3 regions of the Planomonospora sp. ID91781 genome follow, and region 2 is predicted to be linked to each of the others. Evidence: predicted binding sites of a transcription regulator. Region 2 holds the regulator's gene; each other region holds the start of a gene.

Region 1 (7,966 bases), 1.1 Mb from region 2:
ATCACGTCGACGCCGGCCTCGATCAGCGCCGCCGCCCGCTGCTCGGCGTCACCGCCGACGCCGATGGCCGCCCCCACGACGAGCCGGCCGTCGGCGTCCTTGGTGGCGAGCGGGTACTGCTCGCTCTTGGTGAAGTCCTTGACCGTGATCAGGCCGTGCAGCCGCCCGGCCGCGTCGACCAACGGAAGCTTCTCGATCTTGTTCTTCCGCAGCAGCGCGAACGCGTCGTCCCTGGAGACCCCCACCGGCGCGGTGACCAGCGGCATCGCGGTCATGACCTCGCGCACCGGCCGGCTGTGGTCGGTCTCGAAACGCATGTCGCGGTTGGTGACGATGCCGACCAGCACGCCGTTCACATCCGTCACCGGGACGCCGGAGATCCGGTAGGTCGCGCAGAGGCGCTCGACGTCGGCGAGCGTGTCGTCCGGCGAGCAGGTGATCGGGTTGGTGACCATCCCGGCCTCGGACCGCTTGACGAGGTCGGCCTGCCCGGCCTGGTCCTCGACGGACAGGTTGCGGTGCAGGATGCCGATGCCGCCCTGACGGGCCATGGCCACCGCCATCCGCGCCTCGGTGACCGTGTCCATCGCGGCGGAGACGAGCGGGATGCGCAGGGTGATCCCGCGCGAGAGGCGGGTGGTGGTGTCCGCCTCGCCCGGCTGCAGGTCGGAGTAGGCGGGGACGAGGAGCACGTCGTCAAACGTCAGCCCCGGCTCGGTGAACTTGGCCATCATTCTCCTGGCGAGGGACTGCCGGGGTCGTCCGGCAGGGGAATCGCTTCCCTTTGCGGTTCTGGCGGTCGGAACGGTCAGGGCGCGAGGACGCGGCCGTCACCGGCCTTCCTCAGGGGCGGCGGGGTGGCCGCCTTCCGCTCCTGGAGCGGGGGAGCCGCCTGCGACCCTCCGGCCACGACGCGCTCTGTGGGAATCCCGGGTGGAGAAAGCCGCCCCCGGCACAGTTTAGGGTCTGCCCCCCGGAGCGCCGAACGGCAGGGGGAGGCGGGACGGAGCGGACGGCCGGATACGCCGCGGGAGGCCGAGCGGTCGGTGACCCGCTCGGCCTCCCGTCACCGGCAGCGTCGCGATGCGCCCGGATGCCGCCGGACCCCCCTCCGTGTCCGAGCGGCGGAGCGCCCCGCCCGCGGTGCCGACGCCATGTCATGGTCGCCCCGCCTTCCACCGCGCGCAATGGTCGAAGCTGCAACTGCACGAAGCTGCACCCGGATCCGCCGATCGCGCCAAGGCCCGGACAGGAGCGGGACGCCGGGTTATCCTCTCGACACGTCCTGTTCATCCCAGGAGCCCCCGTCGATGCCTGCCGACACCTCCGACCCGCTCGCCGCCCTGGGCCTGACCCCCGCCCAGACCGCGCTGTACGACGCGGTGCTCCGCCTGCACCGCGCCACCTGCGCCAAGCTGGCCGAGGCCATCGGCGACCCCCCCGAGTCACTGCACCGCGAGCTGACCACCCTGGTACGGCTGGGCGTGGTCGACGAGCAGGCCGGGGAGTACCTCGCGCGGCACCCGGCCGCGGCCCTCGGCCGCCTGATCGCCGACCGGCTGGACCACCTCGCCGAGGAGAGCCGCAGGATCGACTCGGTGCTGGGCTCGATCCGCCACCTCATCCACCAGTACGACGCCGGCCGCGACCAGCAGACCGGGCAGTTCCCGGTCGAGCTGGTCGGCGGGGCCTACGAGCTCTACGAGAGCGTGATCGGCATGGCGGTCCAGGCTCCCCCGCTGCGGCTGCTCACCGCCGTCCCGGACCGGCGGACGATGAGCGACTTCACCCAGCGCTACGCCGACCAGTGGATCGCGGCCCAGCACCGGGGCCTGCTCTCCTGCCGCGCCCTCATCCCGGCGGACCTGCTGCAGATGCCCGGCCTGCCGGAGAAGCTCGCCCGGTTCGAGCGCGCCGGGGCGCGGATCCGGACCGTCGGCTCGGTGCCGAGCTGGTTCCTCGTCGCCGGGGACGACGTGGCGGGCCTGCCCGCCCGGTGGGGCGGCGCCCTGGCCGAGAGCGCCTACCGCTTCCACCTGGTCCGCGCCTCCGTCGTGGTGGCCGCGCTGCGCACGCTGTTCGAGGAGCTGTGGGCGCGGGCCTCGCCCCTGCCGTGGGCGCACGCCGACGACGGCGTGGTCCGGGTGCTCCGGCTGGCCTCGCAGGGCGTGGGCGACGAGGCGATCGCCCGGCAGCTCGGCGTCTCGGTCCGGACCGTCCGCGCCCGCTTCGCCGACGCGATGGCCCGGCTGGGCGCGCAGTCCCGTTTCCAGGCGGGTGTGGAGGCGGCGCGCAGGGGGTGGCTCGCGGAACGCCCGGGTTCGCACCCTGCCCGGCACCCCTAGGCCATAAAGTGGAACCGTGCTGGAAGACGTCCCTCGCGACCCGTTCGCGGACGACCCCGACGACCCGGCCGCCGCGCTGGGTGATTCCGACGCCCCCGAGCCCCTGACGCCCGCCGAGCGCGACGAGGCGGTCACCGATCTCGCCGATGTGGAGGTCTTCCGCTCCCTGCTCGAACCCCAGGGGGTCTTCGGACTGGTCCTCGACTGCCCGGAGTGCGGCGACCAGCACTATTTCAACTGGGAGCTGCTCCGCGGAAACCTGCGCCAGATGATCGACAACGGCAAGCCGCAGGTGCACGAGCCCGCCTACGAGCCCAACCCCACCGACTACGTGAGCTGGGACTACGCCCAGGGCTACGCCGACGGCGTGATCGACACCGAGGAGAGGCGCTGACCGGCGGCGAGGTCGTGGTCGACGTCCTCGATCAGCGCTGACAGCAGCCGGACGACGTCGTCGGCCACCGGGACGGGCTCCCTCCGGGAGAGCGACTGCAGGAGGGCCTCGGTCCCGGCCACGGCCGGATCCCCGTCCGGCCCGTATCTCCTGGCCGGACGCCGCGGATGAACCGTGGTCAAGCTATCGACTCCAGCTCGGCCAGTGCCCGCAGCCTGGCGAGCGCACGATGCTGGGCGACGCGAACCGCACCGGGTGACATACCGAGTACATTACCCGTCTCCTCGGCCGACAGGCCCGACACCACCCTGAGCATCAGCAGCTCGCGCTGGTTGTCCGGGAGGCGGGAGAGCAGCCGGCGCGCGTGCTCGGCCTCGATGTAGCGCACCACGGTCTCCTCCGGCCCCGGGCCCTCGTCGGGCCCGTCGGGGAGGTCCTGGGTCGGCACGGCCGAGCGCACCGAGCTGCGCAGCGCGTCGGCCACCTTGTGGGAGGCGATGCCGAAGACGAAGGACGCGAACGGGCGCCCCATGTCACGGTAGCGGGGCAGGGCGGACAGTACGGCGATGCACACTTCCTGGGCCACGTCGTCCGCAATGTGATATTGGCCGGAAACCCGGCCGAGGCGGGCGCGGCAATAGCGCACCACCATCGGGCGCAACTGCGCGAGCAAGGATTCGATCGCGGTGCGATCCCCCTGAACGGCGAGGCTCGTCAGATCCTTGAGATCGTCTTTGTGGACGACCCCGTCAGATCTCGTCGCAAGCCTTACCCCACTCTTGGCGTCGGCGACGCATCCCTCGGTCACGTAGGCATGATGCCCGCACTGATCGGACCTGTCGTCATGGCAAACGGCTACGGATTGGTCACATTGAGGCGGCGGCAGCGAACGGTAATCAACCGGCTACACTGAGATTTTTCACCTCGCCGGAAATTTCTGTGGATTGCCAAATATGTCGGTTATTCGTTATATGGCCCGCAAGCCGTAACACCGGCCGTGCCGGACCCTTTGCCGCACTTTCGGATTTCCCCGGAAAACGTACGGCCCGCACCCCGGGAGGGGTGCGGGCCGTACCGGGTCCTGACGGAGATCAGTGGCCGTGGCCGTGACCGTGGCCGTGACCGCCGGCGGCCGGGGCCTCCTCCTCGGGCTTGTCCACCACGAGGGCCTCGGTCGTCAGCAGCATGCCGGCGATGGAGGCCGCGTTCTGGACGGCCGAGCGGGTGACCTTGACCGGGTCGATGACGCCCTGGGCGATCAGGTCGCCGTACTCGCCGGTGGCGGCGTTGAGGCCGTGGCCGACGGAGAGCTCGGTGACCTTGGAGGTCACGACGTAGCCCTCGAGGCCGGCGTTCTCGGCGATCCAGCGGGCCGGCTCGATGAGCGCCTTGCGGACCACCGCGACACCGGTCGCCTCGTCGCCGGTGAGGTCCAGGTCGCCCAGGACCTTGGCGACGTGCACGAGCGCGGAGCCACCGCCGGAGACGATGCCCTCCTCGATCGCGGCGCGGGTCGCGGAGATGGCGTCCTCGAGGCGGTGCTTCTTCTCCTTGAGCTCCACCTCGGTGGCCGCGCCGACCTTCAGCACGCAGACGCCGCCGGAGAGCTTCGCGAGGCGCTCCTGGAGCTTCTCGCGGTCCCAGTCGGAGTCGGACTGCTCGATGGCGAGCTTGATCTCCTTGACGCGGTCCGCGATCGCCTGCGCGTCACCGGCGCCGTCCACGATCGTGGTGTTGTCCTTGGTGATCACGACGCGGCGGGCGGTGCCGAGCACCTCGGTGCCGACGTGCTCCAGCTTGAGGCCGACCTCCTCGCTGACGACCTGGCCGCCGGTGAGGATGGCCATGTCCTGCAGCATCGCCTTGCGGCGGTCGCCGAAGCCCGGCGCCTTGACGGCGACGGAGGTGAAGGTGCCGCGGATCTTGTTCGTCACCAGGACCGCGAGGGCCTCGCCCTCGACGTCCTCGGAGATGACGAGCAGCGGCTTCTTCGTCTGGGCGACCTTCTCCAGCAGCGGCAGGAAGTCCGCGACGGAGGTGATCTTGGCCTGGTGGATCAGGATGAAGGGGTCCTCCAGGACCGCTTCCATCCGCTCCTGGTCGGTCACCATGTAGGGCGACAGGTAACCCTTGTCGAACTGCAGGCCCTCGGTGAACTCCAGCTCCATGCCCATGGAGTTGGACTCCTCGACGGTGATGACACCGTCCTTGCCCACCTTGTCGAACGCCTCGGCGATCAGCTCACCGATCTTGGCGTCCTGCGCGGAGATCGTCGCGACGTGCGCGATCTCCTTCTTGTCCGCGACCGGGCGGGCGGACTCGATCAGCTTGTCGCTGACGGTCCTGGCCGCGAGGTCGATGCCGCGCTTGAGGGAGAGCGGCTGGGCCCCGGCGGCGACGTTGCGCAGACCCTCGCGGACCATCGCCTGGGCCAGGACGGTCGCGGTGGTCGTGCCGTCACCGGCGATGTCGTTGGTCTTGGTGGCGACCTCCTTGGCCAGCTGGGCGCCGAGGTTCTCGTACGGCCCCTCCAGCTCGACCTCACGCGCGATGGTGACACCGTCGTTGGTGATGGTCGGCGCACCGAACTTCTTGTCGATGACGACGTTGCGGCCACGCGGGCCGAGGGTCACCTTGACGGCGTCCGCCAGGGCGTTCACACCACGCTCGAGAGCGCGGCGCGCGTCCTCCTCGAAAGACAGGATCTTCGGCATGACAGTCCTCTCTGAAAGCACGTCGGCGCATCAAAGCCCCGGGCGCAGAGAGCGGCCCGGGGCTCGATACGTCATCTCAGGTGAAGCGTGAACTACTTCTCGATGATCGCGAGCACGTCACGGGCGGAGAGCACGAGGTACTCCTCGCCGCCGTACTTCACCTCGGTGCCGCCGTACTTGCTGTAGAGAACGATGTCGCCCTCGCTCACGTCGAGCGGGATGCGCTTCTCGCCCTCCTCGTCCCAGTTGCCCGGACCCACCGCGAGGACCTTGCCCTCCTGCGGCTTCTCCTTGGCGGTGTCCGGGATGACCAGACCGGAAGCGGTGGTCTGCTCTGCCTCGAGCGGCTGGACCACGATGCGGTCGCCGAGCGGCTTAACGGGAACCTTGGTGGCGGTCGTCACGTCGGACCTCCCCTTCAGATATGAATGATCTAGAAGAGGCGACCAGCGGTCTGCCGTCGCGGGTGCCAGACCTGACCTCGTCGCATGGATTGGCACTCTCAAGGGGAGAGTGCCAATACGGAACAGTATGCAAGGAGGCCTTGACAGTCAACACGAACCGCCCTGTCTGCGCTTCGGGCGAACGCCGCCGCCCTCCCGGCGCCCCGCGACCGGCGGTTCCACCCGTCCGGGCCGGCGACTCCTCCGCCCGCACCGGCGGCTCCCCGCATCGCGGACGATCCCCGCACCCGCACCCGCACCCGCACCCGCACCCGCACATCGTGCCGTCCCGCCATCCGCCACCGGACGGCATCCCGAACGGCGTCCCCGGAGAAATCGCGGGCGGAAAACACACCTCCCTTATCCGTCACCACAATCACCGGACGACCGGTTCACACATATGAAACACACGCGAACACCGGTCATGGGCCGGCGTACGGATTCACACCCTTTTCCCCGCGACAGGCATCCCCGGACCGTGCGACCTCCGAGTTTTCCTTCTGAACGGCAAAGATTCGACAAGACGAAACGATCCGGAGCCCCCGGAGCCCTCCACGGGTGAATTCCCGGGGCACCGCGGAGGTCCGGCGCCCCCGCCCGCACGGAACCCGGAGCCGCTCTCGCTCCGGCATGCCTCACATCACGACAAAGAAAGGCATATCCGCATCATGAAACCCGCCCCCATCCCTGACCGCGCCGCCCGGATCGGGGGAACATACGGGGAGACGACCGGGCACCGACGGGAATGTGACCTGATGACCACGAACGGTAACGGGAAAGACGCTACGGTGAACGACATGACCGGCACGATGAGCGACGCGTTGGCCACGGTACGCGACGCCGACTACCTGCTCGCCGACTGGCCGCACCCCCCGCCCGGCGGCTGGACGGCCGATGACCTCGACAACCTTCCCCAGGACGGGCCCCACGGCGAGCCGGGCTTCTTCAGACGCGTCGAACTCCTCGATGGAGCACTCATCTTCATATCCCCCCAGAAGCGCTTCCACGAACGACTGATCCGCGGGCTCACCGACCGCCTCGACGCCCAGGCTCCGGAGCACCTCGCCGCGGTCAGCCAGATGGACATAAAGATCAACAAGTTCCAGCGCCCCTGCCCGGACGTACTGGTGATCGATGCCCGCGTGGCCGACGACAACAGCCGGACGTCCTACACCCCCGCCGAAGTCCACCTGGCGGTCGAAGTGGTCTCACCCGAGTCGAAGTTCCGCGACCGCAAAATCAAGCCGGAACGCTACGCAGCGGCAGGAATCACTCATTTCTGGCTCATCGAAGATGAGAGCGACAAACCGGTCGTGTACGTGTACGAGCTCGACCCCACCACCCAGTCGTACGTCCCCACCGGCATCCATCATGGTCGGCTCTCCCTCGAAGTGCCCTTTCCCATCGATGTCGACCTGGTAGGCCTGCTGAGCCGGGGCGGCGCCTCCGGGTGATCGGTCGCGTCTCCCCGCGGGCATGAGGCGGTAGCGTCGGGCGGCGTGGACCTTGACGCATTCCGTGAGCTGCTGACGCCGCGCGGCCAGGAGGCCCTGGAGGCCGCGGCCGAGCTCGCCGGGGACGACCCCGTGGCGGCCGTGACCCGGCTCAGGAAGACCTACGACGCCGATCTCACCTCGGCGGCGCTCGGCCAGGCCGTGCTCAGGCGGCGGGCCCGGGAGAAGTTCGGCGCCGACGCCGACCTGATGTACTTCACCCCCCATGGCCTGGAGCAGGCCACCCGCCGCGAGGTCGCCGACCACCGCGCCCGGCGGATCCCCGCGGGCTCCCGGGTCGCCGACGTCTGCTGCGGCATCGGCGGCGACCTGCTCGCCCTGGCCAGGGCGGGCTGCACGGTGGAGGCCGTGGACGCCGACCCGCTCACCGCCGCCGTCGCCCGGGCCAACGCCGACGCCCTGGGGTTCGGCGACCGCGTCACGGTCCGCGCGGCCGGCGCCGACACGGTCGACCCGGCCGCCTTCGACGTGCTGTTCGCCGATCCGGCCCGCCGTACGGCGCGCGGCAGGACCTTCGACCCCCTGGCCTACTCCCCGGCCTGGCCCGAGGTGCTCC
Region 2 (7,966 bases):
CTTGAAGCGCTCGCCGTGGCCGGTCTGCGCCTCGGCGTGGGCGGCGGCGGGGGTGACTGCGGCGGCGAGGCCGGTGGCGATGACCGCCGCGACCATCGGCCGGAGGAATCTCTTCACGGATTCTCCAACGTTCGGGGGGAGAACTTATAGGAAACTTTCCTTTAAGTTTTCCCGGATCGTAGGCGCGGCCGATCTACGCGTCAACGGCCTGCCGCCGAATTGCTGCACAGAGATGCGACCCCTCGCCGCGGCCGCGCCGGAGCCCGCCGCCCCGGAGGCGTACGGCCGGCCGTCCCGCCACCGTCCCGGGCACCACGGCGGGGGCGGCAGACTTGGGAGGTGCCATCCACACTTCCCGACGGCGATCCCGTACCCGCCTCCGGAGAGCTGCCCGAGAGCGCGCTCGCCGGTCTCGGTACGCGGCCCTTCGGCTTCTACGTCCACGTGCCCTTCTGCGTGACCCGGTGCGGTTACTGCGACTTCAACACCTACACGGCGTCCGAGCTCGGTCCCGGCGCCTCGCACGCGGACTACGCCGGCACCGCGATCGAGGAGGTGCGGCAGGCCCGCGCGATCCTGGGCGGCGCCGCCCCGAGGGTCGAGACCGTGTTCTTCGGCGGCGGCACCCCCACCCTGCTGCCCGCCCGCGACCTGGTGCGGATCCTCGGCGCGATCGACGAGGAGTTCGGCCTGGCCCCGGGCGCCGAGGTGACCACCGAGGCCAACCCCGAGTCCGTCGTCCCGGCCTACCTGGCCGAGCTGCGGCGCGGCGGGTTCACCCGGATGAGCTTCGGCATGCAGAGCGCCCGCGAGCACGTGCTCGCGGTGCTGGACCGCCGGCACACGCCCGGCCGGGCGGTGCAGGCCGTACGGGAGGCCAGGGCCGAGGGGTTCGAGCACGTCAACCTGGACCTGATCTACAGCACGCCGGGGGAGAGCGACGACGACTGGCGGGCCTCGCTGGCCGCGGCGATCGAGGCCGGGCCCGACCACGTGTCGGCGTACTCGCTGATCGTGGAGGAGGGCACCCGGCTCGCCGCCCGGATCCGGCGCGGGGAGCTGCCGATGCCCGACGACGACGTGGCCGCGGACCGCTACCTCATCGCCGAGGAGATGCTCACCGGGGCGGGCTTCGGCTGGTACGAGGTGTCGAACTGGGCGACCTCGCCGCAGGCGCGCTGCCGCCACAACCTGCTCTACTGGACCGGCGGCGACTGGTGGGGCGTCGGCCCCGGCGCGCACAGCCACGTCGGCGGCACCCGGTGGTGGAACGTCAAGCACCCGGCGGCCTACGCCGGACGCCTGGCCGCGGGGGCCTCGCCCGCGCACGCGCGGGAGGTGCTGGGACCGGAGGACCGCGCGGTGGAGCGGCTGATGCTGGAGCTGCGGCTGGCCGACGGCTTCCCGCTGGCGGAGATCGACCGCCCCGTCGTGGTGGCCAGGGCGCTGGGCGGCGGCCTGCTGGAGACCGAGCCGTTCAAGCGGGGCCGCGCGGTGCTGACGCTCCGCGGCCGCCTGCTGGCCGACGCCCTGGTGCGCGACCTGGTCGGCTGATCCGCCCGGCCGGCCGATCCGCGGGCCATCCGTCAGCTTCCGCGGGCCGTCCGTCAGCTGACGAAGCGGACGGACATCGGATAGCGGTAGCTCTCCCCGCGGTTCGCCGCCACGGCGGCGAGGACCATGAAGACGACCGACCCGATCCAGATCAGGGGCAGCAGCAGGAAGCCGACGAACACGAACATCAGCACCGAGGCGACGACGTAGGCGATCATCAGGGTGAGCTGGAAGTTCAGCGCCTCGGCGGCCTGGTCCCGCACGTAGGGGGACTCGTCCCGCTTGACCAGGTACATCACCAGGGGGCCGAGGAACCCGGTGAGCAGGCCCAGCAGGTGGGAGACCATGGCCAGGGTGGTGTCGTCGGTGCCGGGACGCGGGCCGTACGACCCGTACCGGCCGTGACGACCGTACGGATCGTACGGCCCGTACGGTTCGGGGAAGCCGGGCGCGGGCCGGCCGTAGGGGTCGTGAGCGCCGTAGGGGCCGGGTGCCGCCTGGCCGTACGGGTCGTAGGGGCCGGGTGCCGCCTGGCCGTACGGGCCGGGTGCGGGCCGGCCGTACGCGCCGCCGGGCGGGGGCTGGGGTCCGGGGTGGCCGCCGCCGTGGGCGCCGTAACCGCCGGAGCCGTACGGCGAGGCGGGCGGGGGCCGGTGGCCGTGTCCCTGACCGGGCCGGGCGCCGCCGGAGTCGTATCCCCGGCCGGGCCGCGTCGGGTCGTCTCCTTCGGCCCCGTGCCGGGGCTCCCCGGAATTGTCGCTCATGGACCCTCCTGGTGGGTCGTCGGGATCAGCCGGCCTCGTCGGGGGCTGTCACGAAGTCGATCAGCTCCTCGACCGGGCCGAGCAGCTCCGGCTCGAGGTCAGCATATGTCGCGACCGCCCCGAGGATCCGGCGCCAGGCGTCACCGGGTTCCAGGTCCCAGCCCAGGGCGGCGACGACGCCCTCCTTCCACGGCCGGCCGCGCGGCACGGACGGCCAGGCGGGGATGCCGAGCGCCGACGGCTTGACCGCCTGCCAGACGTCCACGAAGGGGTGGCCGACGACCAGCACGTGCGGGGAGGTGATCCGCTCGGCGATCCGGCTCTCCTTCGACCCGGCGACCAGGTGGTCGACGAGCACGCCCAGCCGGCGGCCCGGGCCGGGCCGGAACTCCTCGACGATCGCGGGCAGGTGGTCGACGCCCTCGAGGTACTCCACGACCACGCCCTCCACCCGCAGGTCGTGGCCCCAGACCCGCTCGACGAGCGCGGCGTCGTGCACGCCCTCGACGTAGATCCGGCTCTCCCGGGCGACGCGGGCGCGCAGCCCCTCCACCGCGATGGAGCCGGAGGCGCTGCGCCGGGGGGCCTTCGGCGCGGAGGCGGGCCGCACCAGGGTGACGACCCGGCCCTCCAGCAGGAACGCGGCGGGTTCGAGAGGGAACACCCGCCGCCGCCCGAACCGGTCCTCCAGGGTGACGGCCTCCTTGTCGCAGGCGACCACCGCACCGCAGAAACCGCCCTCGGCGTCCTCCACGACCAGGTCGGGCTCCGCCGGAACCAGGGGGATCGTCCCCCTGCCCGGCCGCCGCCAGTCGCCCGCCAGCACGTCGCGTTCGTACATCGCCCCTCCTGCGTCCGCGTCGACGCATGGGACGCTAGCAGCGCACGGGGCGGGGCCGCGATCACCCGCGGTAGGGACCGCCCGGCCCCCACCCGCCCACCGGGACGGCGGCGTTGAGCTTGCGGGCGCGGCTCCGCTTCACCAGTACGACGATGGTCACGACGATGGCCAGCAGGACGCCGAAGCCCGGGATCAGGAACAGTGCCACGGTGCCGCCCACGAGGGCGCCGGCGGCCAGCTCGCGGCCCACACCGAAGCGGGCCTGGCCCCCCTCCTCGACGGAGCAGCCGAGCTTGTACTCGCCCGCCTGGTCGACGCCGATCCGGAAGGCCAGCTCCCAGGGGATCCCGTCGCTGCCGGTGACGGTCGTCTGCACGAGCGAGTTCTCCAGCCGGCCCTGGGTCCCCTCCTGGAAACCGCACTGGAACTTGGTGCCCTGGGCCGCGGAGACGTAGAGGGCGGGGCTCTCGGCCGGGTCCAGCCGCACGGTGAAGACCTCGCCCGGGCCGTAGGAGGCCGGGGGCGCGGCGTCCTCGGCGAAGCTGAGCACGCCGCCGGCGAAGACCGCGATGCCGGCGATCACGGAGACCACCGCGAGCAGCCAGGCCCCCACGATCCAGCCGATGCTCGGGCCCGCCTTCACCTTCGGCGGCGGTCCCTGCGGGGCGCCGTAGCCGGGCGGGGCGTAGCCGTAGGAGGGGGCGCCGCCGTACGGCTGCGCGGAGGGGTGCTGCGCCGGCTGCTGGGCGGGGTGCTGGGGGGTGCCGGAGGGGGAGGCGAAGCCACCGGAGGGGTTGCCGAAATCGTGTGACATAAGGCAAGTGTGGAGGTTGTCGCTTGTATCCGAATAGCAGTTGACTTGACGACCGTGCGGACCCCGGTTGCGGGCCGCGTCATCCCACCCCGCGGGCGGGAGCCGTACACTGGCACTCGGGAACACCGAGTGCCAGCTCCGGTGTTCTCCGTCCGGGCGCGCAGGGTGCAGGCAGGGAGGTGAGCACGTTGGTCGATGACCGCAAGCTCGCGGTGCTTCGCGCCATCGTCGAGGACTTCGTGTCCACCAACGAGCCGGTGGGCTCCAAGGCTCTCGTCGAACGGCACAACCTGGGCGTGTCGCCCGCGACGATCCGCAACGACATGGCGGTGCTGGAGGAGCAGGGCTACATCGCCCAGCCGCACACCAGTGCCGGGCGGGTGCCCACCGACAAGGGCTACCGGCTGTTCGTCGACCGGCTCTCCCAGGTCAAGCCGCTGTCGGGGGCCGAGCGCCGGGCCATCGAGACGTTCCTGGCGGGCGCGGTGGACATCGACGACGTGGTGACGCGCACCGTGCGGCTGCTGGCGCAGCTCACCCGGCAGGTCGCCGTGGTGCAGTACCCGTCGCTGACCAGCTCCACGGTCCGGCACGTCGAGCTGGTCCCGCTGAGCGAGCGCCGCCTGATGTTCGTGCTCATCACCAACACCGGCCGGGTCGAGCAGCGCGTGGTCGAACTGCCCGACGTGGTGGACGAGGGCCGGGTCGCGCACCTGCGCGCCGTGCTCAACGCCTGCCTGGACGGCTGCGGGCTCACCAGCGTCCCGGACAAGGTCGCCGACCTGCCCGAGCGGCTGCCGGCCGAGGACCGGCCGCTGGCGGCCACGGTCCTGTCGGTGCTCCTGGAGTCCCTGGTGGAGCGCCAGGAGGAGAAGATCGTCTTTGCGGGGGCCGCCAACCTCGCGGGGGCCGACTTCACCGTCGGTCTGCGCGACGTGCTGGAGGCGCTGGAGGAGCAGGTCGTGCTGATGCGCCTGCTCGGCGAGACCTCCGACCCGTCCACACTGACCGTGCGGATCGGTTCGGAGAACCCCTACACCGGACTGCAGGGGACGTCGATCGTCGCCGCCGGATACGGTTCGGGGGACAAGCAACTGGCCCGGCTCGGTGTGCTGGGACCGACACGAATGGACTACCCGGTCACGATGGGCGCGGTGCGCGCGGTGGCACGCTACGTCAGCCAGATCCTGGCTGCATCCTAAGAGGTCGACTAAGTGGCTAAGAGTGACTACTACGGCACCCTCGGGGTGCGCCGTGACGCCAGTGCGGAAGAGATCAAGAAGGCTTACCGCCGGCTGGCCCGTGAGCTGCACCCTGACGTGAACCCCGATCCCGCGACCCAGGAGCGGTTCAAGGAGATCACCCAGGCCTACGAGGTGCTGTCCGACCCCGGCAAACGGCAGATGTACGACCTGGGCGGCGACCCGTTCGGCGGGGCCGGCGGCGGCGCGGGGGCCGGCGGGTTCGGTGCGGGCTTCCCGTTCAGTGACATCATGGACGCCTTCTTCGGCACGGCCGCCGGGGGCGGCGGACGCGGCCCCCGGTCCCGGGCCCGCCGGGGGCGCAACGCCACCATCCGGGTCGAGCTCGACCTGCGCGAGTCCGCCTTCGGCACCACCCGCGAGCTGACCGTCGACACCGCCGTGCTCTGCGAGGTCTGCACGGGCTCCGGGGCCGCGGCCGGCACCCACCCCGACACCTGCGACATGTGCAACGGCCGGGGCGAGGTGTCCCAGGTCACCCGCTCCTTCCTGGGCCAGGTCATGACCTCCCGCCCCTGCCCCCAGTGCGGCGGGTTCGGCTCGATCATCCGCCACCCCTGCCAGGAGTGCTCCGGCGACGGCAGGGTCCGCACCCGGCGCACCATCAAGGTCCGCATCCCGGCCGGGGTGGAGGACGGCACCCACATCCAGCTCGCCGGCGAGGGCGAGATCGGCCCCGGCGGCGGCCCGCCCGGCGACCTGTTCCTGGAGATCGTCGAGCGCCCGCACGAGATCTTCGAACGGCGCGGCGACGACCTGCACTGCACCGTGCAGATCCCGATGACGGCGGCCGCGCTCGGCACGATCCTGACCGTGGAGACCCTCGACGGCGCCGAGGAGATCGACGTCCGGCCCGGCACCCAGTCCGGGCAGACCATCTCCCTGTACGGCAGGGGCGTCCAGCGCCTCAACGAGACCGGCCGCGGCGACCTGCTCATCCACGTGAACGTGGAGACGCCGTCCCGCCTCGACCCGGCCCAGGAGGAGCTGCTCAAGGAACTGGCCAGGCTGCGCGGCGAGGAGCGGCCCCCCGGCAAGTTCGCCCCCGGCCAGCAGGGCTTCTTCTCGCGCCTGCGGGACGCGTTCAACGGCCGATGACCGTCCCCGTCTTCCTGGCGGACCCGGCGGACCTGGTCCTGCCCGAGTTCACGTTCGGCGGGCCGGAGGGGCGCCACGCCGCGGCCGTACGGCGGCTGCGGGAGGGCGAGCGGCTCGACCTGACCGACGGGGCGGGCACCGTGGCCGAGTGCGTGGTCCTGGTCCCGGGCAAGGACTCGCTGCGGGTGGAGGTGCTGCGCCGCTACGAGGTGCCCGAGTCCCGGCCGCGCCTGGTCGTGGTCCAGGGGCTGCCCAAGGGCGAGCGCGGCGAGCTGGCCGTGGAGATGATGACGGAGGCCGGGGTCGACGTCATCGTGCCCTGGGCCGCGCTGCGCTGCGTCACCCGGTGGAAGGGCGAGCGGGAGGCCAAGTCGCTGGCGCGGTGGCGCTCCACCGCGCGGGAGGCGGGCAAGCAGTCACGCCGGTTCCGGCTGCCCGAGGTGGCCGCGCCGGCGGGCACGGCCGAGGTGGCCGCGCTGCTGTCGGCCGCGGCGCTGGGGATCGTGCTGCACGAGGAGGCCGACTCGCCGCTCTCGGCGCTGGAGGTGCCGGGCGACGGCGACATCGTCGTGGTGGTCGGGCCCGAGGGCGGGATCGCCGACGAGGAGCTCTCCGCCTTCCGGGCGGCGGGAGCCGTGACGGCGCTGCTCGGGCCGACGGTCCTGCGGACCTCGACCGCCGGGGTCGCCGCCGCGGCGGTGCTCCAGTCGCGCACCGGCCGCTGGTGACCCCGGCCCGCCCGGTCTAACCCCCGATCGGGGTCGGCGTGACCTGCTCCGACGGGAGCGGCGGCTCCGGCTGCGGGGGTTCCTCCACCTGCTGGCAGCCGTCGGCGGGACAGGGGCTCTCCGAGGGCGTCGCGGACTCCGAAGGCGTCGGGACCGGCGTCGCCGTCTCCTCGCACTCCGCCGGGGGCTCCACCGGGACGGCCTCCGCGGTCGCCGTCGGGCAGGTGGGGGTCGGCGTGGGAGTGGGCTTCCGCGTCGGGTCCGGAGTCGGCTGCGGAGGCGGGCTCGGAGTCGTCCGCCTGCTCTCTTCGGGGGCGGGCGGGGGCGGCGCGCCGGACCTGGTGACGGCGGGCGGGACCTGACCGTTCTTCGGAGGCAGCGGCCGGGAGGTCCCGGACAGGTCGGTGTGGGCCGGAGTGACGGGCTTGACGTCTCCGGAGAAGGTGATCTGCGCCACCTGCTCGCGCAGGCCGGGGACCACCATGACGACGGAGGCCGCGACGAGCACGGCCCCCGCGACCGAGGCTCCGGCGCGCCACCAGGTCAGCCGCCGGAGCCCGCGTCGTTCGATGCGAGCGCGGATGATCTCCAGGCCGTCGGGGGAGGGAACGACCGAGTCCGCCTCCGCGCTGAGGGCACGGCGGAGAAGCTCGCCGTACTCGTCGGGGGAGTCGGTCATGACAGTTGCTCCAGTGAGGTTCGTAGGGCGGCCATGCCGCGAGCCGTGTGACTCTTGACCGCGCCTTTGCTGATGCCCATCGCGTCGGCGATCTGTGCTTCGGACAGGTCTCCGTAGTAGCGCAGGACGAGCGCCTCCCGCTGGCGTGCGGGCAGCCCGCGCAGCGCCTCGATGACGGCTGACCGCTCCAGCTCGCCGATCGCGCCGTTCTCGGCGCTCGGCGCGT
Region 3 (7,966 bases), 350 kb from region 2:
CGGAGTCCCGGCGACCGCCCGGCGGCCGCGGCGCCCGCACCCCGGCGGGCGCCCGCCCTCCACCCCGCGGCCGCGGCGCTCACCTCCCCGGCAGCGGGAGCACGCACGACGGCGTGCCGCTCTCGAAGACCGCCTCGGCCCGCTGCGGCACCCCGTCCTCCATCGGCAGTACGGCGACGCCGCCGGAGTTCTGGTTGGCCACGTACATCCGGTCGCGCGCGACGGCGAAGTGGCGCGGCCAGGCGCCCCCGCAGGGCACCTCGGCGACCCTCTCCAGGCCGGGCGCGGACAGCACCGCGATCGTGTCCGGCCCCCGGTTGGCGACGTAGACGAACCGCCCGGACACCTCCAGGTGGGAGGGGTGGTTCTCGGCTCCGGTGCCGCTGGCCGCCGCGACCGCGGTCTCCCGCCAGTCGGAGTCGTAGGCGCGGACCGTGCCGTCCAGTTCCCCGGCCACGTACCAGCGGTCCCCGGCCCGGGCCATGTGCCGGGGCCCCATGCCGGCCGCGAGCCGTACCGGGCCGCCGGGGTGCGGGGCGACCTCACGGCCGCCCTCGACCGTGAAGCGGCGGACCTCGTCGGCGCCCAGGTCGGTCACGTACAGCACGCCGTCGGGGCCGAAGGTCGCCTGGTGGGCGTGGGCGCCCTCGCGGTAGGGGAAGACCTGCACGGTGGTGAGCAGCCCCGCCTCGTCGATGCCGTGCACGCTCACCGTGCCGTCGCCGTAGTTGGCCACCGCCAGCAGCGTGCCCTCCGGGTTCACGGCCAGGTGGCAGGGGAACGAGCCCTCGCTGGAACGGCTGGCCAGCGGCGACGGCACGCCGTCCGCGCCCCGGGCGAAGACCTCCACGGTGCCGCGCTCGGCCTCGCCCACCGCGTAGAGCACGGGGAGGCGGGGGTGGACGGCGAGGAAGGACGGCCCCGGGGCCGCCGTCGCGCCGCGCCGGGCCAGGCCGTCCAGTTCCATCAGCACGATCCCGGCGCCCGACCCCCCGGTGTCCGGGGTGTATCCGCCGACATATGCGATCTCCGCCATGATTCTCCCGCCGTCATCGACTCTTGACCGGTCCGTGACCTTAGCGCAGTCACCTCACGGCGGGTCCCACGGGTCAGCCCGCGGCTCCGGCCTTCAGCCGCCCGGCGATGGTCACCACCCGCCTGGCCATGTGGTCCAGGGCCGTGTACTGCACGTCGGTCAGCGGGTCGCTGTTGGTGCCGCCGGTGACGTGGGAGACGCCGTAGGGGTTGCCGTCGGCGAACTTCGACGGGTCCGTGTAGCCGGGCGCCACCACCAGCCCGCCGAAGTGGTAGATGGTGTTGTAGAGGGCCAGCAGGGTGGACTCCTGGCCGCCGTGCGCGGTCATGGTCGCGGTGAACCCGGCGTAGACCTTGTCGGCCAGCATCCCCTGCGACCACTGGGGGCCGAGGGTGTCGATGAACTGCTTGAGCTGGCTGGAGATGTTGCCGTAGCGGGTCGGCGTGCCCAGCAGCACCGCGTCGGCCTCCACGATGTCGTCGGGCACGGCCTTCGGCTCGTTCTTGGTGTCGTCGAAGTGCTGGCTCCACGCCGCGTTGGAGGCGATCGCCTCCTCCGGGGCCAGCTCGGGCACCTGCCGGAGCCGGACCCGCGCGCCCGCCTCCTCCGCGGCGCTCGCCAGCCGCCTGGCCATCGCGTGGACGGTGCCGGTCGAGGAGTAGTAGATGACGGAGACTCTCACATCGGTCACGGGTCTGCTCCCTGTCAGGCGGGCGGGCCGCGGAGAAGAGAGGGCGGCCTGTGCGTCCCCGCCCCGCTCACGGCACCTACCCGCGGCCGGCGGCGGCGAGCCCGGCCGGCCGGAATGCGGACGCGTTGCAGACCGATTCCCGAACGGGGATCTCCCCGGCCGCCACCGCTCCCGCACGGATTCACTTGACTGGATCAAATAAATCGTTGACCGTGTCATACATGGATGACCTCGTGGCGGAGATCCGCGCCTTCAACCGCTTCTACACCGGTGTCATCGGCGTGCTCGACCAGGGGTTCCTCGGCACGCCGTACTCCCTGACGGAGGTCAGGGTCCTGTTCGAGCTGAACCTGCGCGAGCGGATGGAGGCCGGCGAGCTGCGGCGGCTGCTCGGACTCGACGCCGGATACCTCAGCCGGATGCTCACCCGTTTCGAGACCGAAGGGCTCGCGGTGCGCGAGCGGTCGGCCGCCGACGGGCGGCGGCAGGTGATCGGGCTGACCGAGGAGGGCCGCACCGCCTTCGCCGCGCTCGACGAGCGGTCGGCCGCACAGGTGCGCGGCCTGCTGGACGGGGTGACCGAGGAGGACCTGCGGCGCCTGGTCGCGGGCATGGCCGTCGTCCGGGAGGTCCTCGGCCCCGCCCCGGACCGCGGCGGGCCGTACGTCATCAGGCCGCTGCGCGCGGGCGACCTGGGCTGGACGGTCTACCGGCACGGCGTGCTCTACGCCTCCGAGTACGGCTGGGGCACCGAGTTCGAGGCCCTCGTGGCCGGAATCGCGGCCGACTACGGGAGGCGTCACGACCCCCGGCGCGAGGCGGGCTGGATCGCCGAGGTGGACGGCGAGCGAGCCGGTTCGGTCTTCTGCGTCCGCGAGGACGACCAGACGGCCAGGCTCCGCCTGCTCCTGGTCGAGCCGTCCGCCCGGGGCAGGGGCATCGGCAGGCGGCTCGTCGACGAGTGCCTGCGCTTCGCCGAGGAGGCCGGCTACCGCCGGATCACGCTCTGGACCAGGGACGTGCTGACCGGCGCCCGGCGCATCTACCGGGCGGCGGGGTTCGAGCTGGTCCGGGAGGAACCGGGCGAGGGCTTCACCGAGGAGGTCTGGGCCCGCGACCTGCGGAAGGGCGGCGCCCGGGACGGGGCGCTCAGCCGCGGAACGGGCCGGTGACCTCGTAGGTGACGCCGTCGGTCCCGGCGGAGTCGCCCCGGGCGCCGCGCTGGGAGGAGAAGTACAGCCGGCGGCCGTCCGGGGAGAAGGCCGGGCCGGTGATCTCCGATCCGGCGTGGCCGTCGACCCTGAGGAACGGCGAGACCAGCCGGTCCGGGGTGATCAGGTTGATCTCCATGTTCCCGCCGTCCTCGGCCACGTACAGGTCTCCGGCGGGGGTGCCGGTGATGTTGTCCACCCCGGTCAGCGGGGAGGCGGCGTCGTAGGCGATCTCCAGGCGGCCGTTCTCCGCGTCGTAGGCCCACACCCGGTTGTCGCCCTTGGTGGTGAAGAAGCAGACTCCGCCGTCGTAGTGGCAGCCCTCACCGCCGGAGAAGTGCAGGGCGGCCCCCACCTGGTGCCTGGTCGCCTTCAGCGGCGCGGCGGGGTTGGGCACCCGCTCCCAGGTCACCGGCCCGGTGATCGCGCCCCCGCCGCCTTTCCCGCCGCCCCCGCCGCCGCCTTTCCCGTCGCCGCCGTCCCCGCAGAGCACCTCCAGCCGCCCGGCCGTCAGGTCGCCCCACACGTCCGGCCGGAACCGGTAGAAGCAGCCGTCCCGCTCGTCCTCGGTGAGGTAGACCACCTGCCGGTCGGGGTCGCAGGCGGCGGCCTCGTGCTTGAACCGGCCCATGGCCAGGCGCGGCATCGCGGCGCGCTCACCGTACGGGTCGCACTCGAACACGCGGCCCCGCAGGGTCTCCTCGCACGACAGCCAGGTGTTCCAGGGCGTGCGCCCGCCGGCGCAGTTGAGGTCGGTGCCCGAGAGGATCCGGTAGGCGCCGAGGATCTCTCCGCCGGCCCCGAACCTGATCGCCGAGGCCCCGCCGAGCAGCGGGATCTCGGAGTTGGACACGTAGATCCAGCCGGCGCCGTCGGGGAAGCAGGCCCCGCCGTCGGGCGCCGCGTGCCAGAGCGTCCCGCCGACCCTGCGGCCGGTGCGGGCGACGATCCTGCTGGTGAAGCCCTCGGGCAGCGCGACGCCGTTCGCGTCGGGCGCGCGGAGCGGCCCGTAGTGGCCCGTCCCCCGCGCGGACACGCACGCGGCCCCCTGCCAGAGGGATCCCGTCAACGCCGCACCCGCGGTCAGTCCTCCGGTGCGCAACAACGTACGGCGGAGCATGGCGCCTCCTCGCTGCCTTCACGGTACGCGGGCCAGTCGACCGGATCCGGGTGAACACGGCCACCGTCCCGATTGAAACTCTGCGGAAACCCGGAAGGCACGCGTTTCGACCGATCCGCTCTCATCGCCGACCGGCCGCGCCCCTCCTCCGGCGGATCGCGTCCCTGCGGCCCCTCCGGCGGATCGCGGCGCGCGAAGGCGCCCCGGCGCCGGGCCGGGACGCCTTCGCGCACCGCGTCGGGGCACCCTGGCGGAAAGCACCCGCCGGAGTGCCGCCTCAGCGGCCGGGCGGGCCGTTCAGCGCTGCGCCTGCATCATCCAGTGGTGCTTCTCCACGTCCTGGGTGACGGCGATGAAGATGTCCTGGGTGACGGGGTCGGCCTCGGCGGTGGCGTCGACCCGCTCGCGCATCCTGCGGCCGATGGACTCCAGGATGTCCGTCATCGCCGCGACGACCTTGTCGACGTCCAGGTAGCCGGAGTCGAGCTGGGGCACCTTCGTGGTGGCGGCGATGGCGGACGCGCGGCCGTCGGGCGTGATGTCGAGCGACACCGCCCGCTCGGCGACGGTGTCGGCGTGCGCCCGCGCGAACCCCACGATCTCGTCCAGGTGCAGGTGGATCTGGCGGAAGTTGCGGCCGATCACATTCCAGTGGGCCTGCTTGGCCAGGAGCGAGAGATCGAGGAGATCGATGAGCGCGCCCTGCAGGGCCTCTCCGACGATCTTCTTGTCACCGGGCTGAAGCGGGCCGGTGATGGTGGCCATGGGACGTACCTCCGTTGTCGGTATCCGTTGTCTCGTTGCGAACCAGAGCCGCCCATACCCACCGATACCGGACCTATGTTGACACTGTAATAATTGCAGTGTCACTATGAGGGCATGGAATGGACGATCGGCGAACTGGTGGAGCGGGCCTCGGCGGCCCTCCCCCCGCCCGCCCGCCAGGGCGGGCGGGTCAGGGACGTGCCCAACGAGCGCCTCGTCCGGTGGTACGCCACCATCGGCCTGCTCGACCCGCCGGCCGCCCGCCGGGGCCGCGTCGCGCTGTACGGCAGGCGCCACCTGCTCCAGCTGATCGCCGTCAAGCGGCGGCAGGCCGAGGGCCGGAGCATCGCCGAGATCCAGGCCGAGCTCGCCGGGGCGACCGACCAGATCCTGGAGGCGATCGCCCGCCTCCCCGCCTCCCCGGACGGGAGCCCGGCGCCCCGCGAGGCCCGCCCGCGCTTCTGGACCGGCCCGCCCGCCCCTCCCGCCCCGGCGCGGAACCGGACGCCCGCCCCTTCCACCCCCGCACGGAACGACCCTCCCGCCCCGGTGCGGAACGGGACGCCCGGCTCCCCCTCACCCGCCTCCCCGCCCCCGGTTCCCTCCGCCGCCTCGGCCGTGCCCGCGGTACGGCTGGCCGCGGGCGTGACCCTCCTGCTCGACGGCGCGAGCCGTGTCCCGTCCCACGACGACCTCGCCGGGATCGCCGCCGCGTCCGAGACGCTCCTGGCGGTCCTGCGCGAGCGTGGGCTCGCCTCTCCGGAAGGAAAGCCATGACGATCAACTCCATCACCCCGCTGCGGCCGGACGAGTGCGAGCCGGTCCCCGACGCCGGGCTGGGCGCGCTCGTCACCGAGCGCGGCAACCTGCCCCTGGAGAGCGTGGACGTCGCCGCCGAGGTCGCCGGCCTGGCCGCCGGGGTGACGGTGACGCAGTGCTTCCGCAACGCCTTCGACGTGGCGCTGGAGGCGACCTACGTCTTCCCGCTGCCCGACCGGGCCGCGGTGACGGCCTTCCGCATGGAGGCCGACGGGCACGTCGTCGAGGGCGTGCTGAAGGAGCGCGGCCGGGCCAGGGCCGACTACGACCGGGCGGTCGCCGAGGGGCGGCGGGCGGCCATCGCCGAGGAGGACCGGCCCGACGTCTTCACCATCCGGGTCGGCAACATCGTGCCGGGCGAGCGGGTCACCGTACGGCTCACGCTCGACCAGCCGCTCCCCTACGAGGACGGCGCGGCGACGTTCCGCTTCCCGCTGGTCGTCGCCCCCCGCTACATCCCCGGGACCCCGCTCGACGGCGGGCAGGCCGGCGACGGCTGGGCCGCCGACACCGACGCGGTGCCCGACGCCTCGCGCATCACCCCGCCGGTGCTGCTGCCCGGCTTCCCGCACCCGGTGCGGCTCTCGCTCGCGGTCGCGGTCGACGCCGCCGGGCTGGAGCTGCGCGAGGTCCGCTCCAGCCTGCACACCGTCCTGCAGGACGGCCGCACCGTACGGCTGACGCCCGGTGAGCGGCTGGACCGCGACTTCGTCCTGCGCCTGCACTTCGACGCCTCCACCGCCCTGACCCTCGTCCCCGACCCGGACGGCCCGGGGGACGGAGACGAGGGCACGTTCGCGCTGTCCGTGGTCCCGGAGCCGGGGCCCTCCGCGCCCGCGCCGAAGGACGTCGTGCTGGTGCTGGACCGCTCGGGCAGCATGGCCGGCTGGAAGATGGTCGCCGCCCGGCGCGCCGCCGCCCGCATCGTCGACACGCTGACCGGCGACGACCGGTTCGCCGTGCTCGCCTTCGACACCGTGGTGGAGCACCCCGGGCGGCCCGGCGAGGGCGGCGGCGAACTGGTGCGGGCCACCGACCGCAACCGCTACCGGGCGGTGGAGTACCTCGCCCGGCTGGAGGCGCGCGGCGGCACCGAGATGGTGGAGCCGCTGGAGCGCGCCGCCGCGCTGCTCGGCGACTCCTCGCGGGACCGGGTGCTGGTGCTGGTCACCGACGGGCAGGTGGGCGACGAGGACCGGATCCTGGAGCGGACCGCGGGGCGGCTGGCCGGCGTGCGGGTGCACACGGTCGGCATCGACCAGGCCGTCAACGCGGGCTTCCTGGGCCGGCTGGCCGGGCTCGGCGCGGGCCGGTGCGAGCTGGTGGAGTCGGAGGACCGGCTGGACGAGGCCATGGAGCACATCCACCGCAGGATCGGCGCGCCACTGGTCACCGACCTGTCCCTGGCGGGAGACGGCCTCGACCCGCTCCCCGGCTCGACCGGCCGCCTCGGCTCGGTCTACCCCGGCGTGCCGCTGACCGTCCACGGCCGCTACCGGGGCGCGGCCGGGACCTCCGCGAGCGTGGTCCTGCGCGGCCTGGACGCCGCCGGGCGGCCGTGGGAGCGGCGGATCACCGGGACGCGCGCGCACAACCCCGCGGTGCGCTCGATCTGGGCGCGCGCCCGGCTGCGCGACCTGGAGGACCGCTACGCCGCCGGCGACCGCTCGCTGGAGGAGGAGATCGTCTCGACCTCGCTGGAGTACGGCGTGCTCTGCCGGTTCACCGCGTTCGTCGCGGTCGACAGCCGGGTGGCCGCCGAGGGCGGCCCGGAGCACCGGGTGATCCAGCCGGTGGAGCTGCCCCGCGGCTGGGAGACGCCCGCGGCCGCGGCCGCGCCGATGCTCCTGGCCTCGATGCCCCCGACCATGAGCGCGGCCATGCCTGCTCCCATGCCCGCCCCGCGGGCGGCCGCTCCCGGCGCACCGCCCGCCTCCCCCGCTCCGGGGTACGGCGCGGGCGCGCCGGGCGGGTCCGCCGGGGCCTCGCCGGAGGCCTTCCCCGGCGCGCTCCCGGACACCTTCCCGGACGCCTTCCCCGACACGGAGGCCGGCCCGGTCCCCGACGCGGGGATCGGCGCGTTCCCGGACGCGGGCCGCGACGCGTTCCCCGCGCCGCCGGGCGGAGCCCCCGTCCCGCGCGCGCCGATGAGGTCCCGGTCCGTCCCGCGTCCCGCCTCCCCCGCCGGGGTCCCGGCCGGCTCCGGTGCACCGGGCGACGCCCTGCGCACGCAGCTGGCCGAGGAGCTCCGGCGGCTGCGGGCCGCCGAGTCCCTCCCGCCCGCCGAGCGGCTGCGCCTGCTGTCCGACCTGGGCAGCCGCCTG

Evidence for each region. Region 2 encodes HrcA, which represses chaperone genes, less so after heat shock. Its sites were predicted from a motif close to TTGGCACTCTCNNNNNGAGAGTGCCAA; they were not measured.
Region 1: a site for HrcA is predicted at 5,947-5,973, ahead of groES (co-chaperone GroES). Genes of this name have one in related genera too.
Region 3: a site for HrcA is predicted at 4,902-4,928, ahead of HS048_RS14510 (DNA starvation/stationary phase protection protein). Genes of this name have one in related genera too.

The regions. Positions count from the first base shown of each region.
Region 1 is NZ_JABTEY010000001.1:1,745,111-1,753,076, reverse strand. It holds gene guaB (IMP dehydrogenase) at 1-731, opposite strand, end outside; gene HS048_RS08245 (LuxR family transcriptional regulator) at 1,311-2,345, shown strand; gene HS048_RS08240 (DUF5319 family protein) at 2,362-2,739, shown strand; gene HS048_RS08235 (hypothetical protein) at 2,700-2,861, opposite strand; gene HS048_RS08230 (sigma-70 family RNA polymerase sigma factor) at 2,918-3,457, opposite strand; gene groL (chaperonin GroEL) at 3,831-5,453, opposite strand; gene groES (co-chaperone GroES) at 5,546-5,857, opposite strand; gene HS048_RS08215 (Uma2 family endonuclease) at 6,652-7,350, shown strand; gene HS048_RS08210 (class I SAM-dependent methyltransferase) at 7,396-7,966, shown strand, end outside.
Region 2 is NZ_JABTEY010000001.1:2,840,607-2,848,572, forward strand. It holds gene HS048_RS12895 (glycoside hydrolase family 18 protein) at 1-117, opposite strand, end outside; gene hemW (radical SAM family heme chaperone HemW) at 340-1,554, shown strand; gene HS048_RS12905 (DUF4870 domain-containing protein) at 1,608-2,318, opposite strand; gene HS048_RS12910 (DUF3097 domain-containing protein) at 2,344-3,159, opposite strand; gene HS048_RS12915 (hypothetical protein) at 3,221-3,973, opposite strand; gene hrcA (heat-inducible transcriptional repressor HrcA) at 4,162-5,175, shown strand; gene dnaJ (molecular chaperone DnaJ) at 5,188-6,333, shown strand; gene HS048_RS12930 (16S rRNA (uracil(1498)-N(3))-methyltransferase) at 6,330-7,061, shown strand; gene HS048_RS12935 (hypothetical protein) at 7,078-7,740, opposite strand; gene HS048_RS12940 (SigE family RNA polymerase sigma factor) at 7,737-7,966, opposite strand, start outside.
Region 3 is NZ_JABTEY010000001.1:3,189,135-3,197,100, reverse strand. It holds gene HS048_RS14530 (beta-propeller fold lactonase family protein) at 80-1,036, opposite strand; gene wrbA (NAD(P)H:quinone oxidoreductase) at 1,110-1,727, opposite strand; gene HS048_RS14520 (helix-turn-helix domain-containing GNAT family N-acetyltransferase) at 1,949-2,899, shown strand; gene HS048_RS14515 (alkaline phosphatase PhoX) at 2,877-4,058, opposite strand; gene HS048_RS14510 (DNA starvation/stationary phase protection protein) at 4,356-4,823, opposite strand; gene HS048_RS14505 (MerR family transcriptional regulator) at 4,938-5,600, shown strand; gene HS048_RS14500 (VIT domain-containing protein) at 5,597-7,966, shown strand, end outside.